Regions from separate parts of the Staphylococcus sp. 510 genome, predicted to be linked through region 2. Evidence: predicted binding sites of a transcription regulator. Region 2 holds the regulator's gene; the other holds the start of a gene.
What was found. Region 2 encodes NrdR, which represses ribonucleotide reductase genes. Its sites were predicted from a motif close to AACACNATATATNGTGTT; they were not measured.

Region 1: a site for NrdR is predicted at 4,915-4,932, ahead of nrdI (class Ib ribonucleoside-diphosphate reductase assembly flavoprotein NrdI). Genes of this name have one in related genera too.

The regions. Positions count from the first base shown of each region.
Region 1 is NZ_JBXVVK010000005.1:64,875-72,589, reverse strand. Features, by position in the region: gene AC2D8K_RS05060 (diacylglycerol/lipid kinase family protein) at 1-914, opposite strand, end outside; gene AC2D8K_RS05055 (peptide MFS transporter) at 1,064-2,569, opposite strand; gene queF (preQ(1) synthase) at 2,905-3,405, opposite strand; gene AC2D8K_RS05045 (DMT family transporter) at 3,429-4,298, opposite strand; gene nrdI (class Ib ribonucleoside-diphosphate reductase assembly flavoprotein NrdI) at 5,097-5,495, shown strand; gene nrdE (class 1b ribonucleoside-diphosphate reductase subunit alpha) at 5,458-7,563, shown strand.
Region 2 is NZ_JBXVVK010000001.1:394,727-402,441, reverse strand. Features, by position in the region: gene gap (type I glyceraldehyde-3-phosphate dehydrogenase) at 166-1,191, shown strand; gene nrdR (transcriptional regulator NrdR) at 1,478-1,948, shown strand; gene dnaB (replicative helicase loading/DNA remodeling protein DnaB) at 1,949-3,331, shown strand; gene dnaI (primosomal protein DnaI) at 3,332-4,252, shown strand; partial or broken gene AC2D8K_RS01875 (hypothetical protein) at 4,345-4,441, shown strand; gene thrS (threonine--tRNA ligase) at 4,621-6,558, shown strand; lysine riboswitch at 6,609-6,782, shown strand; gene AC2D8K_RS01865 (amino acid permease) at 6,984-7,715, shown strand, end outside.

The sequences.
Region 1 (7,715 bases), on a different contig from region 2:
TGATCAGGGAAGGTGAGTAATTTGATGGCATCAGGTAACACTTCGACATTTATAGGTGTCTCTAAAGCAATTTCACCATCAATATCAATTTTCATATTAGGGTCAGTAGTTAGCTTAATTTGTTTACCTGAGACATGATCAATACCTTGTGTGATTTCATTCCAATTCATGCTATCACGCTTTTTAAAGATATCATTAAGAATGCTGAAACTTTGATCATCAAAGATAAAGGTGTTCAATTGACCATCCTGTGGAGATAAATCTGTTAAAGGAATTCTGCTGCCACCAATATTAGGTCCGTTTGCAATTAATATCATTGAGGTATTACCTGTTTTCTCTTCACCATCAATCGTTAATGTGAAGTCGAACTTGCTAGGATCCATTAATGTTTTAACAGTAGAACCAATATAGCTTAATTTACCAAAGATGTCTTTAGAACCATCTTGTACATTTTCAGCATTTTGTACAATTAACCCTAATCCAACGAAATTAAGTGCATACATATCATTAATTTTCATTACATCATATGTTTGTATATGTGATGATAATAATTGCTGACTAGCTAATGTATGATTTGGATTTAGGTTTAATGTTTTAGTAAAGTCATTGAATGTGCCGCCGGGAATAATGCCAATAGGTAAATCTAAGTCATTCTCCATTACGCCATTAATCAGTTCATTCACTGTACCATCGCCACCTAAAATGAATAACACATCTATGTCGTTGCCATACTGTCCATTTTTAATAGATTCGCAATAGCCTTTGATATCCCCTTCATTCTCACTTAATTGAATGGAAAAGTGTTTACACATAGAACTTAGAGACTTTGTCACTTCACCTAGACCTTGGTAGATATCTTTTAAGCCACTGTGTTCATGATAGAATAACACACCATGATTATATTTTTTTGTCATCGTCTATACCTACTTTCCTTAAGTTCTTGTTTAATATATTTCAATACCCACTTTTATAGGTAATCAATGAAATTTTATAGTGATTTTTATTATAAACTAAAAAAGCAGTAAGCCGAATCATTTCGACTTACTGCTTGTATTCTAATCTATTATCTAATGCCTCTCATTGCTTTCACAATTTTTGGTGAGAAGGCTAGAATGACTAATGTAATGACGATGACTGTAGTACCTAAGAAAATAAAGTAATTCGTTTGACCTAAAGGATCGATTAATTTAACTAATGTACCGTTAAATGCTTGAGCTGATGCATTAGTTAACAACCATAAACTCATCATTTGAGCATTGAATGCTTTTGGTGCTAATTTAACTGCAGCACTGTTACCAGTAGGTGATAAACACAATTCACCTACAACACAAATGATGTATGAAAGGATAACCCAGTTAACTGAGAAATGAGCACTTCCATAAATGGTACCGATTAATCCTATTAAGATATAAGAGATACCAGCCAAACCAGCACCAATCACAAATTTGATAGGTAAACTTGGTTGGCGTTTACCTAATTTTTGCCAAATTAATGAAACAACAGGTGCAAATAATAAGATGAAAAGTGGGTTAATAGATTGGAAAATCGTTTCACCGAAGTTGGTTTTCCATCCTAATAAGTTTAATTTCATATCTGAATGTTCAATACCATAAATGTTAAGTACGTTAGAACCTTGTTCTTGAATTGCCCAGAACACCATTCCCAGAATAAATAATGGAATAAAGGCTTTAACTCTTGAACGTTCTACATCTGTAACATCTTTACTTCTAATCATTATTGTAAAGTATGAAATTGGTAATACGATACCAAGTACTAAAACAGTATTACTTACTAAGTTGAAAGATAATGTATTCGTTAAGTATGTAACGATGAGTACAACAATAATAATTGCTACAATACCACTAATAATTGCCCCATATTTTTTCTTCTCAGCAGGTGATAGTGGGTTTGTTGGTGTCATACCAACACGACCTAAATTTTTACGGTTGAATAATACGTACCAAACTAAGCCTAATGCCATACCAATAGCTGCAATTAAGAATCCGCCATGGAAGTTTTTGACATTTAAGAATTGTTGCAGAATGATAGGTGAAATTAATGCACCAAAGTTAACTGACATGTAGAAGATAACGAAACCTGCATCCATTCGTGTATCATCTTTAGTATATAATCTACCAACAATATTAGATATATTGGGTTTCATCATCCCAGATCCGATAATAATAAAGAACATTGACGCAAATAAACCTACCATTGCGAATGGTAAACTTAGACAAATATGTCCAATAATGATGAGAACGGCCCCAATTAATGTGGCACCTCTTGTACCTGTAATTCGGTCAGCAATCCAACCACCTGGAATACATGACATGTATATTAATGCTCCATATACTGACATGATTGACATTGCCGTTGTTTTATCGATGCCTAATCCATGATCTGCAATAGCGTAGTACATATAGAATAGTAACATCGCACGCATGCCGTAATAACTAAATCTCTCCCAAAATTCTACGAAGAATAAAACACCTAAACCTCTTGGATGTCCAAAAAACCCTGTTTGTGGTATTTCTTGAACTGCTTGTTCATGGGAATTATTTGCTTTCATATAATCATCCCAACCTTTCTGTTCCCTTAACACTAACGTTATATTGGTTTTTAAAAATTGTACTATTGAAATTAAAAAGTTGCAATAATATTCTAAAAATTATAAATAAGAAAATTCTGTCAATTCCTTCGAATTAATTATATGAAATGTTCATATAAAATTGAGACTCATTAATTTAATAAACTATAGTACTAATATATATAAAAATACGCTTTAACTTAATAAAGTGCAAGAGTTTTTTGAAAATTAAATAAAAAAACTTTAGTACAATTTGAAATTATCTTTGTAAGATGTTTTCAATGTACTAAAGTTAATTTTTAATATTCGCTAAAAGATTAGCGATTGTCTACATTTTCAGGATACATATCATGATTCATCATTCTATGTTCTGCCATTTTTTCATATTTTGAATTAGGGCGACCATAATTTGTATATGGATCGATGGAAATACCACCACGTGGAGTGAATTTACCCCATACTTCAATGTAATGAGGATCCATTAATTCAATTAAATCATTCATAATGATATTCATACAATCCTCATGGAAGTCACCATGGTTTCTAAAGCTAAATAAGTATAATTTTAAAGATTTAGATTCAACCATTTTAATGTTAGGAATGTATGAAATGTATATTGTTGCGAAATCTGGTTGTCCTGTAATAGGGCATAGTGATGTGAATTCTGGACAATTAAACTTTACAAAGTAATCTCTACCTTGGTGTTTATTATCAAATGTTTCTAAAACATCTGGTCTGTAATCAAAGTTATATGTGTTATTTTGGTTTCCTAGTAATGTTATATCTTGTAATTCATCATTTTGACGTCCTTGTGCCAAATGAATCACTCCTTATCATATGATTAATGTTGTTGTTGTTGATTTGATTCGCGACGTGCTTTTTCGAACATATAGTAACTTGCACTTATAATGACAACATATCCGATTGTTGATAATAAATCAGGTGTTTCACCAAATAATATGAAGCCGAATATTGCTGTAAATATAATTGAAGCATAAGTGAAAATAGATATATCTTTTGCTGCTGCGAAACTATAGGCTAATGTGATTCCAATTTGGCCCACTGCAGCTGATAAACCTGCGCCGAATAAATATAATAATTGTAATTTACTCATTGGTTCAAATGTAAAAATTGAAAATGGGATAAGTACAATTACTGAGAATAGTGAAAAATAAAATACAATGGTGTAGGGTGCTTCTCTAGTACTTAAAGCACGGACACAAGTATATGCTGATGCAGCAAATATACCTGAAAGTAGTCCAATTAATGCTGGTATAAACGAAGAAGAAAATTCTGGTTTTACAATAAGTAACATACCGAGTATTGCAACGATCATTGCTGAAATTTGATATTTTCGTACTTTTTCATGTAAAAAGATAAAACATAATAATATAGTCCAGAAGGGGTTTAACTTCATTAATGTATCAGCGTCACTCAATACCATGTGATCAAGTGCATATATATTAAGCAATACACCTATTAAACCGAGTGTTGACCTTGAGATAAGTAATGGTTGGCTACTTAATTTACCAAACATTGGTTGTTTATATTTAAATATGAAGAATAATGGTATGAACATTGCAACTAAATTTCTTGCTAGAGACTTTTGAAATACAGGTAAATCGCCTGATAATCTGAAGAAGACAGACATAAAACTAAAGCCTATCGCAGATATTAGTATTGCAATTATACCTTTGATTTTAGGATTCAATACTATCGCCTCATTCATAAAAGTTTAACGTTATTATAGTAGCATAAATGATGTCGATATGCATAAAAGACTTGAAAAAACAGTGGGTGAAATATATAATCATAATACGAACGTACGTTCTGTTAAGGAAGAGTCATAATCTAGTTTCAAAACATTTGTGAGAATTAAAATGATTGCATATAACTGAAAACGATTGCAGTTTAATTTTGATTCTTCATTGATTGTATCCTTTATTTTGACAGGGTTGAGCTAGAATCAAGACCTTAAGCTTAATGTATAATTTTTTATAAAAAGCAAGTAATTTTAACTGAAAAATTTTTTTATTTTTATTTGTGTAAGACTAAAGGTGTAGTGGTGCATGTTCAGAAGAAAAGACGAACATTTGACATAAAACTTTAACTTTAAATAAGTTTAGGTATTATGTATAATGAAACACAGAATATAGTATCGATATTGATAAACAGACACAATATATTGTGTCTGTAGCTGATACTAATAAATGGAATAATCTTAATTTAAATGCAAAATGACACTAGTAATTATAGAATAATCTCTCGTTTACAGTGTTTCCGCACAAAATGTTTACTTATACTATATAGATCTACATTTCTAATCAACCACAATATCTTGTGGTTCAAAATAAAATCTAATATCAAGATAAGGTCATATAGTTTTTATAAACTTTTCTTTTAGTGACTCATTTCATTCTACAACACTATATTTTGTAGGAAGCTTTCCTGTCATGATAGGAGAACTTCTTTTTTAATTGTTTAAAGATTGGTGAAAGAAGGCGATCCAATGAAAGTAGTATATTTCTCATTTTCAGGTAATGTACGCAGATTTATTAAACGTGCTGAAATCGAAAATGTAATGGAAATTACATCAGAAAATTGTACGGATCCTATTAATGAACCATATATTTTAGTTACTGGAACAATAGGCTTTGGCGAAGTACCTCAACAAGTACAATCATTTCTAGATGTTAATCATTCATATCTCAGAGCGGTAGCTGCCAGTGGTAATAGAAACTGGGGTCAAAATTTTGCTAAAGCAGGGCGCTCTATTTCTGAAGACTATAATGTACCGTTGTTAATGAAGTTTGAAGTGCAAGGCACTAATAAAGACGTTATCGAATTTAAAAACAAGGTGGGTAATTTTAATGAGAACTATGGACGAGAAGAAGTACAATCACATTGAATTAAATAATGAAGTTACAAAACGAAAAGATAATGGTTTTTTTAATTTAGAAAAAGACCAAGAAGCGCTCAAAGTATATTTGGAAGAAATCCACGACAAAACGATTTATTTCGATAGCGAAATTGAACGTTTACACTATCTTGTAGACAATAACTTCTATTTCAATGTTTTTGAAAAATACAGTGATTCAGACTTAGTAGAAATCACAGAATATGCGAAGTCAATTAACTTCCAATTTGCTAGTTACATGTCTGCAAGTAAATTTTACAAAGACTATGCACTTAAAACGAATGATAAACAACAATATTTAGAAGATTATAATCAACACGTTGCTATTGTTTCAATGTACTTAGCTAATGGAGACAAAGATCAAGCTAAACAATTTATTTCAGCTATGGTAGAACAACGTTATCAACCTGCAACACCTACATTTTTAAATGCGGGTAGAGCAAGACGTGGAGAATTAGTTTCTTGCTTCTTATTAGAAGTGGATGATAGCTTGAATTCTATCAACTTTATTGATTCAACCGCGAAACAATTAAGTAAAATTGGCGGTGGCGTTGCAATTAATTTATCTAAATTACGTGCACGTGGTGAAGCAATTAAAGGTATAAAAGGTGTAGCCAAAGGTGTATTACCTGTTGCTAAGTCACTCGAAGGTGGATTTAGTTATGCAGATCAATTAGGTCAAAGACCTGGCGCAGGTGCTGTATATTTAAACATCTTCCACTATGATGTTGAAGAGTTTTTAGATACTAAAAAAGTAAATGCAGATGAAGATTTACGTTTATCAACTATCTCTACAGGCTTAATCGTGCCTTCTAAATTCTTCGACCTAGCAAAAGAAGGTAAAGACTTCTACATGTTTGCGCCACACACTGTAAAACAAGAGTATGGTGTGACTTTAGATGATATTGATTTAGAAAAATATTATGATGACATGGTTGCAAACCCTAACGTAGAGAAAAAGAAAAAAGATGCACGTGAAATGTTAAATACAATTGCTCAAACGCAATTACAATCTGGTTATCCATATTTGATGTTCAAAGATAATGCGAATAAAGTACATGCTAATTCAGATATTGGTCAAATTAAAATGAGTAATTTATGTACTGAAATTTTCCAATTACAAGAAACATCTATTATTAATGATTATGGTACAGAAGATGAAATTAAACGAGATATTTCATGTAACTTAGGTTCATTAAATATTGTGAATGTCATGGAATCCCAAAAATTTAGAGATTCGGTTCATACTGGTATGGACGCATTAACAGTTGTTAGTGATGAAGCGAATATTCAAAACGCACCTGGCGTTAAAAAAGCTAATAGTGAGTTACATTCTGTAGGACTTGGTGTAATGAACTTACATGGTTACTTAGCTAAAAATAAAATTGGTTATGAGTCAGAAGAAGCTAAAGATTTCGCTAACATCTTCTTCATGATGATGAACTATTATTCAATTGAGCGTTCAATGCAAATTGCAAAAGAACGTGGAGAAAAATATCTTGATTTTGATAAATCAGATTATGCAAATGGAAAATATTTCGAGTTCTATACTTCACAAGAATTTGAACCACAATTTGAAAAAGTACGCGAATTATTCAAAGGTTTTGAAATTCCTACAGCAGAAGATTGGAAAGCATTACAAAAAGATGTAGAGCAATACGGTCTATATCATGCTTATCGCTTAGCAATTGCACCAACACAAAGTATTTCATATGTGCAAAATGCAACAAGCTCAGTAATGCCTATCGTTGATCAAATCGAGCGACGTACTTATGGTAATGCTGAAACATTTTATCCAATGCCATTCTTATCACCTGAAACAATGTGGTATTACAAATCAGCATTTAATACAGATCAAATGAAATTAATTGATTTAGTATCAACTATTCAAACACATGTTGATCAAGGTATTTCAACTATTTTATATGTTAATTCAGAAATTTCTACACGTGAACTTTCTCGATTATATGTATATGCACATCATAAAGGTTTAAAATCTTTATATTACACACGTAATAAATTATTAAGTGTAGAAGAATGTACAAGTTGTGCAATTTAATACGATAAATAAACGTGATACATTAAATAGTAAGTATTATTATTGAAGTGGATTATAGAATATTAAGATTTAAAAAGGTTGGGACTACACGTTGACTTTAGAGAGCATATTTAGTATTTCTCAAAGTATGCAACGTAGATGTTCTAACCTTG
Region 2 (7,715 bases):
TATTAGATGATATTGAATTCGATATCATTTAATAACTAAATCTTATTATGATTGATTATAATTTGCGTTTGTAAAGTTTTGGTAAACGCTTTCAAAAATAATTTATTATGTTATACTAATGCCATAAAGTATAACATATAAATAAATGGTCAAGGGGTGCTTTAAATGACAACGAATATAGCAATTAACGGTATGGGTAGAATAGGTAGAATGGTATTAAGAATTGCTTTAAAAAATGAAAACTTAAGCGTAAAAGCAATTAATGCAAGTTACCCTCCAGAAACAATTGCACATCTTATCAATTATGATACAACGCATGGTAAGTTCGACGAAAAAGTAGAAGCTACTGAAAATGGCATTCGTTATAAAAATCAAGATATCAAATTAGTTTCAGATAGAAATCCAGAAAACTTACCTTGGAAAGAACTTGATATAGATGTTGTCATCGAAGCAACTGGTAAATTCAATCATGGTGATAAAGCTATTGCACATATTAATGCTGGTGCAAAAAAAGTATTATTAACAGGCCCATCTAAAGGTGGTCATGTTCAAATGATTGTGAAAGGTGTCAATGATGAAAAGCTAGATGTTAATGAATACGATATTTTCAGTAATGCATCATGCACAACTAACTGTATTGGGCCGGTTGCTAAAGTATTAAATGATGAATTTGGTATTGTGAATGGTCTGATGACTACAGTACACGCAATTACTAATGACCAAAAGAATATTGATAACCCACATAAAGATTTACGTAGAGCACGTTCATGTAATGAAAGTATAATTCCGACATCTACAGGCGCTGCGAAAGCATTAAAAGAGGTACTACCTGAAGTAGAAGGTAAATTACATGGAATGGCACTAAGAGTACCAACTAAGAATGTTTCACTTGTAGATTTAGTTGTAGATTTAGAACAAAATGTAACAGTAGAACAAATTAATGATGCATTCAAAAATGCAAATTTAGATGGTGTATTGGATGTAGAAAGCGAACCACTTGTTTCAGTAGATTTTAATACAAATCCAAATTCTGCAGTAATTGATGCACAATCTACAATGGTTATGGGTGATAAAAAAGTTAAAGTTATCGCTTGGTATGATAATGAATGGGGATATTCAAACAGAGTTGTTGAAGTAGCAGAACAAATTGGTAAATTGATAGAATCTCATAAAGCAGTAGAAGCTGTATAAAAATCATTTTTTAGCGACTGCCAATGTAACCTTTAATGCTAAAGGTTACATTGGCAGTTTTTTTGTTCTTATAAAGTGGGGGTATCAAATTTATCATAAATTAAATAGAGAAAAATTTAAATTTAACATCATTTTTGAAAATGTCACATTTTTTATTTAGGTTGTTATATTTAATGATATAAAATAGTTTACACTTTTAGTCATATAATTTAAAAGGTGCTTTCTTTTGTAACGTGCGAATTTATAGTATAATTGAGCATAATCTAAATAGAAAAGGGTGACAATCATGAAATGCCCAAAATGTAATTCAACGCATTCGAGAGTAGTAGATTCACGTCATGCAGAAGATGCAAACGCGATTCGTCGAAGAAGAGAATGTGAAAATTGTGGTACAAGATTTACAACATTTGAACATATTGAAGTGAGTCCATTAATAGTAGTGAAGAAAGATGGAACGAGAGAACAATTTTTAAGAGAAAAAATCTTGAATGGATTAGTTAGGTCATGTGAAAAACGTCCAGTGAGATACCAACAACTAGAAGATATAACAAATAAAGTGGAGTGGCAATTAAGAGATGAGGGTCATACTGAGATTTCATCTAGAGAAATCGGAGAACATGTAATGAACTTATTAATGCATGTTGATCAAGTTTCTTATGTTCGCTTTGCTTCTGTATATAAAGAGTTTAAAGATATTGATCAACTGTTGGCCTCAATGCAAGGTATTCTTAATGATAATAAACGGAGTGATTTATAAATGGGGTTAAATTCCTTTGAATTAGGGTTAAGACCACAAGATAGTTTTGAAGTGATACAAGATTTTTATTTAAACTCACAACATCTTGAAATATTAAACCGTCTGTTTACACCTTTAATTGGGCCTCAAGCAATTGGTTTATATCATTTTATGCATCAATTTTCCAATGATATTGAACAACCATTAACCCATTATGTCATTATGAATGAACTTAAAGAAAATTTAATCGACTTTAGAAATCAAATGGATTTGTTAGAAGCAATTGGTTTAATGAAATCATTTGTTAAACATGATGAGCAACAAACACATTTTATATATCAATTGATTCAGCCGCCGTCACCATCCCAATTTTTCAATGACCCTATGTTATCTGTATTTTTATATAGTGAAGTTGATAAAAAAAGATACCAAGTACTAAAGAAACATTTTGAACAAACTTTTAGAGATTTAACGCAGTATCAACAAACAACGAGAAAGTTTACAGATGTCTTTAAAGTACCCAATAGAATATTAGATATCGACACACAAGATATACCTAAAGCGAGTGAGTATCAAGGACTTGATTTGTCTAATGAATCTTTTGATTTTGATATGTTGAAACAGATGTTACATAACCACTTCATTTCAAATGAAATCGTGACAAAAGACGCTAAAAGTCTTATTATTCAACTTGCAACTTTATATGGTTTAACGGCTGACGCGATGAAACATATTATATTGAATTCAATTACTAGTGCTCAACAATTATCTTTTGAAGAGATGCGTAAACAAGCGCGTTCATATTATTTAATAGAACATGAAAACCAATTACCTAAATTAGAATTGAATAAAAGCATTAAACAAAGTGAAAATTCGAACCAATCTAATGAAAACCCTAATCCTGAAAATGATACGGAACAATGGCTTCAATTGTTAGAACAGACGAGTCCAATTGATATGTTAGCCTCATGGTCTGAATCAGAACCAACATTGTCTCAAAAGAATATGATTGAAGAATTAATTCATAGAGAAAAAATGAACTTTGGGGTTATTAACATCTTATTACAATTTGTTATGCTCAAAGAAGATATGAAATTACCAAAATCATATATTTTTGAAATTGCTTCGAATTGGAAGAAGAAAGGGATTACTACGGCTAAACAAGCTTATGAATATGCCTTGAAAGTTAATCAACCTAAACCATCTTATGAGAATAAATCGCAACCTTATCAAGGTTATAATCGTAAAAGTAAATTGGTTTCTAGAGAGAAAACACCTAAATGGTTAGAAGAAAGAGATAATCCGAATGCTACAGAACTTTCAAAAGATGAAAAGGATGAACAATTTGAAAAGGATAGACAAGCATTCTTAGAACAATTAAATAAAGATTGGGAGGAGGATTAGATGGAAAGCTTTAAGAATATTGTAGGTTCAAATAAAGATTTCGAAAAGAGAATTGCTAAAATACGTCAGCAGGTTGTTAATGATCCTGATGTTAAGCAATTTTTAAATGAACATCAATCAGAATTAACTAATGCCATGATTGATGAAGATTTAAACGTTCTACAAGAATATAAAGATCAACAAAAGCACTATGATGGGCATCATTATAATGAATGTCCTAATTTTGTTAAAGGCCATATACCAGAATTATATATCGAAAATGAACGTATTAAAATCCGCTATTTGCCATGCCCATGTAAAGTGAAATATGATGAAGAAAGACTTAATTCTCAATTGATTACATCACATCATATGCAGAGAGATACTTTAAATGCAAAGATTAAAGATATTTATACAACTGGACGTAATCGATTGGATATTGCAATGCAAGTTAATGATATATGCAAAAAGTTAATAAATGGTGAGAATGTCAAAGGGCTATATCTGTATGGACCTTTTGGCACTGGAAAGTCATTTATTTTAGGTGCCATAGCAAATCAACTCAAAGCTAAAAAAGTGCCATCTACTATAGTTTATCTTCCCGAATACATTCGCACATTAAAAGGTGGTTTCAAGGACGGGAGTTACGAAAGAAAATTACAAAGAATTCGAGAAGCTAACATTTTAATGCTAGATGATATTGGTGCAGAAGAAGTAACGCCATGGGTTAGAGATGAAGTTATTGGCCCATTATTGCATTATAGAATGGTTCATGAATTACCCACTTTCTTTACTTCTAATTTAAGTTATGATGAATTAGAACACCATTTATCAATGACACGTGAGGGTTCAGAAAAAACGAAAGCAGCTCGAATTATTGAACGTATTAAGACGTTATCCACACCTTATTTCTTAAAAGGTGAAAACTTTAGAAACAATTGATATTTTCATAAAATGTTGTATAATAGAATCAAATCTAAATCGTTGAAACTGTTGAAGACATGATAATTTAATCACTGTTACACAGAAAGCCGTTGTTTGATGAGAATATGGCTAATAAATTAAATTATTACTACTTTAATGCATGGTATTTGTAATGAATACTCGGCTCAAGACCGTTATCTTATGTAGAGAAGACGTTAAAATTGCTCGTTTTTAATCGAGTATTGTTTTAACGCTTAACTAGGGTGGTACCACGACAATCTCGTCCCTGATTTAGGGATGGGATTTTTTTATTTTCTCTATAGTTTTACATTGATTTATTTCAATAAGTCAACGATATGATTTTTTATAATTTAGGAGGTTATAGTATGGATCAAATTAATATTCAATTTCCAGATGGTAATTCAAAGGCATTTGATAAAGGCACTACTACTGAAGATATAGCTCAATCAATCAGTCCAGGTCTACGAAAAAAAGCTGTAGCAGGTAAATTTAATGGACAAATGGTAGATTTAACACGACCGTTAGAAGAAGATGGTGAGATTGAAATTGTTACACCAGGCAGTGATGAAGCATTGGAAGTATTGCGTCATTCAACTGCTCATTTGATGGCTCAAGCATTAAAACGTTTATACGGGGATGTTAAATTTGGTGTAGGTCCTGTCATTGAAGGCGGCTTCTACTATGATTTCGATACAGATGAAAAAATTTCATCAGATGACTTTGAAAAAATTGAAAAAACAATGAAAAAAATTGTCGATGAGAATCATAAAATCGAAAGAAAAGTAGTCACTAGGGATGAAGCTAAAGCATTCTTCAAAGATGATCCATACAAATTAGAATTAATTGATGCAATACCTGAAGATGAAAATGTAACGCTATATAGTCAAGGAGAATTCACTGATTTATGTAGAGGTGTTCATGTACCATCTACGTCTAAAATTAAAGAATTTAAATTATTATCAACAGCTGGTGCATACTGGCGCGGAGACAGTAATAATAAAATGTTACAACGTATTTACGGTACTGCATTCTTTGATAAAAAAGATTTAAAAGCGCATTTAGAAATGTTGGAAGAGCGCAAAGAACGTGATCACCGTAAAATCGGTAAAGATTTAGAGTTGTTTGCAAATAGTCAACTAGTTGGAGCTGGTTTACCACTATGGTTACCTAATGGTGCTACAATTCGTCGTGAAATTGAACGTTATATTGTAGATAAAGAAGTAAGCATGGGATATGACCACGTATATACACCAGTATTAGCAAATGTTGATTTATATAAAACATCCGGACATTGGGATCACTATCAAGAGGACATGTTCCCACCTATGAAATTAGATGAGACAGAAGAAATGGTATTACGTCCGATGAACTGTCCTCACCATATGATGATATATAATAATAAACCGCATTCTTATAGAGAATTGCCAATTCGTATTGCCGAATTAGGTACTATGCATAGATATGAAGCTAGTGGTGCTGTATCAGGATTACAACGAGTAAGAGGTATGACTTTGAACGATTCACATATCTTTGTTAGACCTGATCAAATTAAGGAAGAATTCAAACGCGTAGTTAATATGATTCAAGATGTATATAAAGATTTCGGTTTCGAAGACTATCGTTTCAGATTAAGTTATAGAGACCCAGAAGATAAAGAAAAGTATTTTGATGATGATGAAATGTGGAATAAAGCTGAAAACATGATTAAAGAAGCGGCTGACGAATTAGGGTTATCATACGAAGAAGCTATCGGAGAAGCGGCATTTTATGGCCCTAAATTAGATGTGCAAGTTAAAACAGCTATGGGTAAAGAAGAAACATTATCTACAGCACAATTAGATTTCTTATTACCTGAGCGTTTTGAACTCACATACATTGGTCAAGATGGAGAGCAACATAGACCTGTAGTTATTCATCGTGGTGTTGTATCTACAATGGAACGATTTGTTGCATTCTTAACTGAAGAAACTAAAGGTGCATTCCCAACTTGGTTAGCACCAAAACAAGTTGAAATTATCCCAGTTAATTTAGATTTACATTACGACTATGCAAAATCAATTCAAGATGAATTAAAATCTCAAGGTGTTCGTGTTGAAATCGATGATCGTAATGAAAAAATGGGTTATAAAATCCGTGAAGCCCAAATGCAAAAAATCCCTTATCAAATAGTGGTAGGAGATAAAGAAGTAGAAAACAATGAAGTAAATGTACGTAAATACGGTTCTCAAGATCAAGAGACATTAGAAAAAGATGAATTTATTTGGAATTTAGTAGACGAAATCCGTTTAAAAAAGCATAGATAAGCTTGAAATTTAAACGCAGTTCATGTATATTACAAGTTAGTTAAATAAAAAGTTGAGTTAGAGGTTGCAATATTAAAGAGTCGCTTGTCAGAAGTCTTATGGGACATATGTTGAACAAGTTAAAGGTAATGTTGCCGAAACAAGTGATAACCATAATTATGACTTGTTGGGACAGTTGTCGAAAGAAACTGTACTGTCACAGAATGTGATGTGCTACCTTATATAGATAAAAGCAAAGTGGTTGCATATCTTAAAGGTATGTAGCCACTTTTTTGTTTTAGATTTATAAATAAAAGTAACATAATTAAGTGAGATATGGTACAGCTATTGAAATAGATGATGAAACAGAACTTAATGTGTTGTTTCTTTAATAAATGATAAAACAAAATCATAACTGCCTCTAAATACAAAGAAAGGAATCTTCTATGAGTAAAAACAAAAGTCAAAATGAAGGGATACAAAGAGGTTTAAAAGACCGCCACATATCTATGATAGCGATTGGTGGTTGTATTGGAACAGGTCTATTTATGACTTCCGGTGGAGCCATTCACAGCGCTGGTGCCTTAGGTGCTTTGATTGCTTATGCAATTATTGGAGCAATGGTATTCTTCTTAATGACCTCACTAGGCGAGATGGCCACATATTTACCAGTTTCGGGATCATTTAGTACATACGCCACACGATTTGTAGACCCATCTCTAGGGTTTGCATTAGGGTGGAACTATTGGTTTAACTGGGTCATTACAGTAGCTGCAGATGTAACCATTGCCGCTCAGGTCATTCAATATTGGTCCCCAATGCAAAGTGTTCCCGCTTGGGTATGGAGTTGTATATTTTTAGTTATTATCTTTGCACTTAACTCATTGTCAGTTCGAGTATATGGTGAGAGTGAATATTGGTTTGCACTTATAAAAGTTGTTACTGTCATCATATTTATTGTAATAGGATTATTAACTATTGTAGGTATAATGGGTGGTAAATTCGTTGGTTTTGAAACCTTTACTAAAGGAGGCGGCCCTATCCTTGGTGGTAACTTAGGTGGTAGCTTACTTTCAATATTAGGTGTGTTCTTAGTTGCTGGCTTTTCATTCCAAGGAACTGAATTAATTGGTATTACAGCAGGGGAATCTGAAAATCCTGAAAGAGCCGTTCCAAAA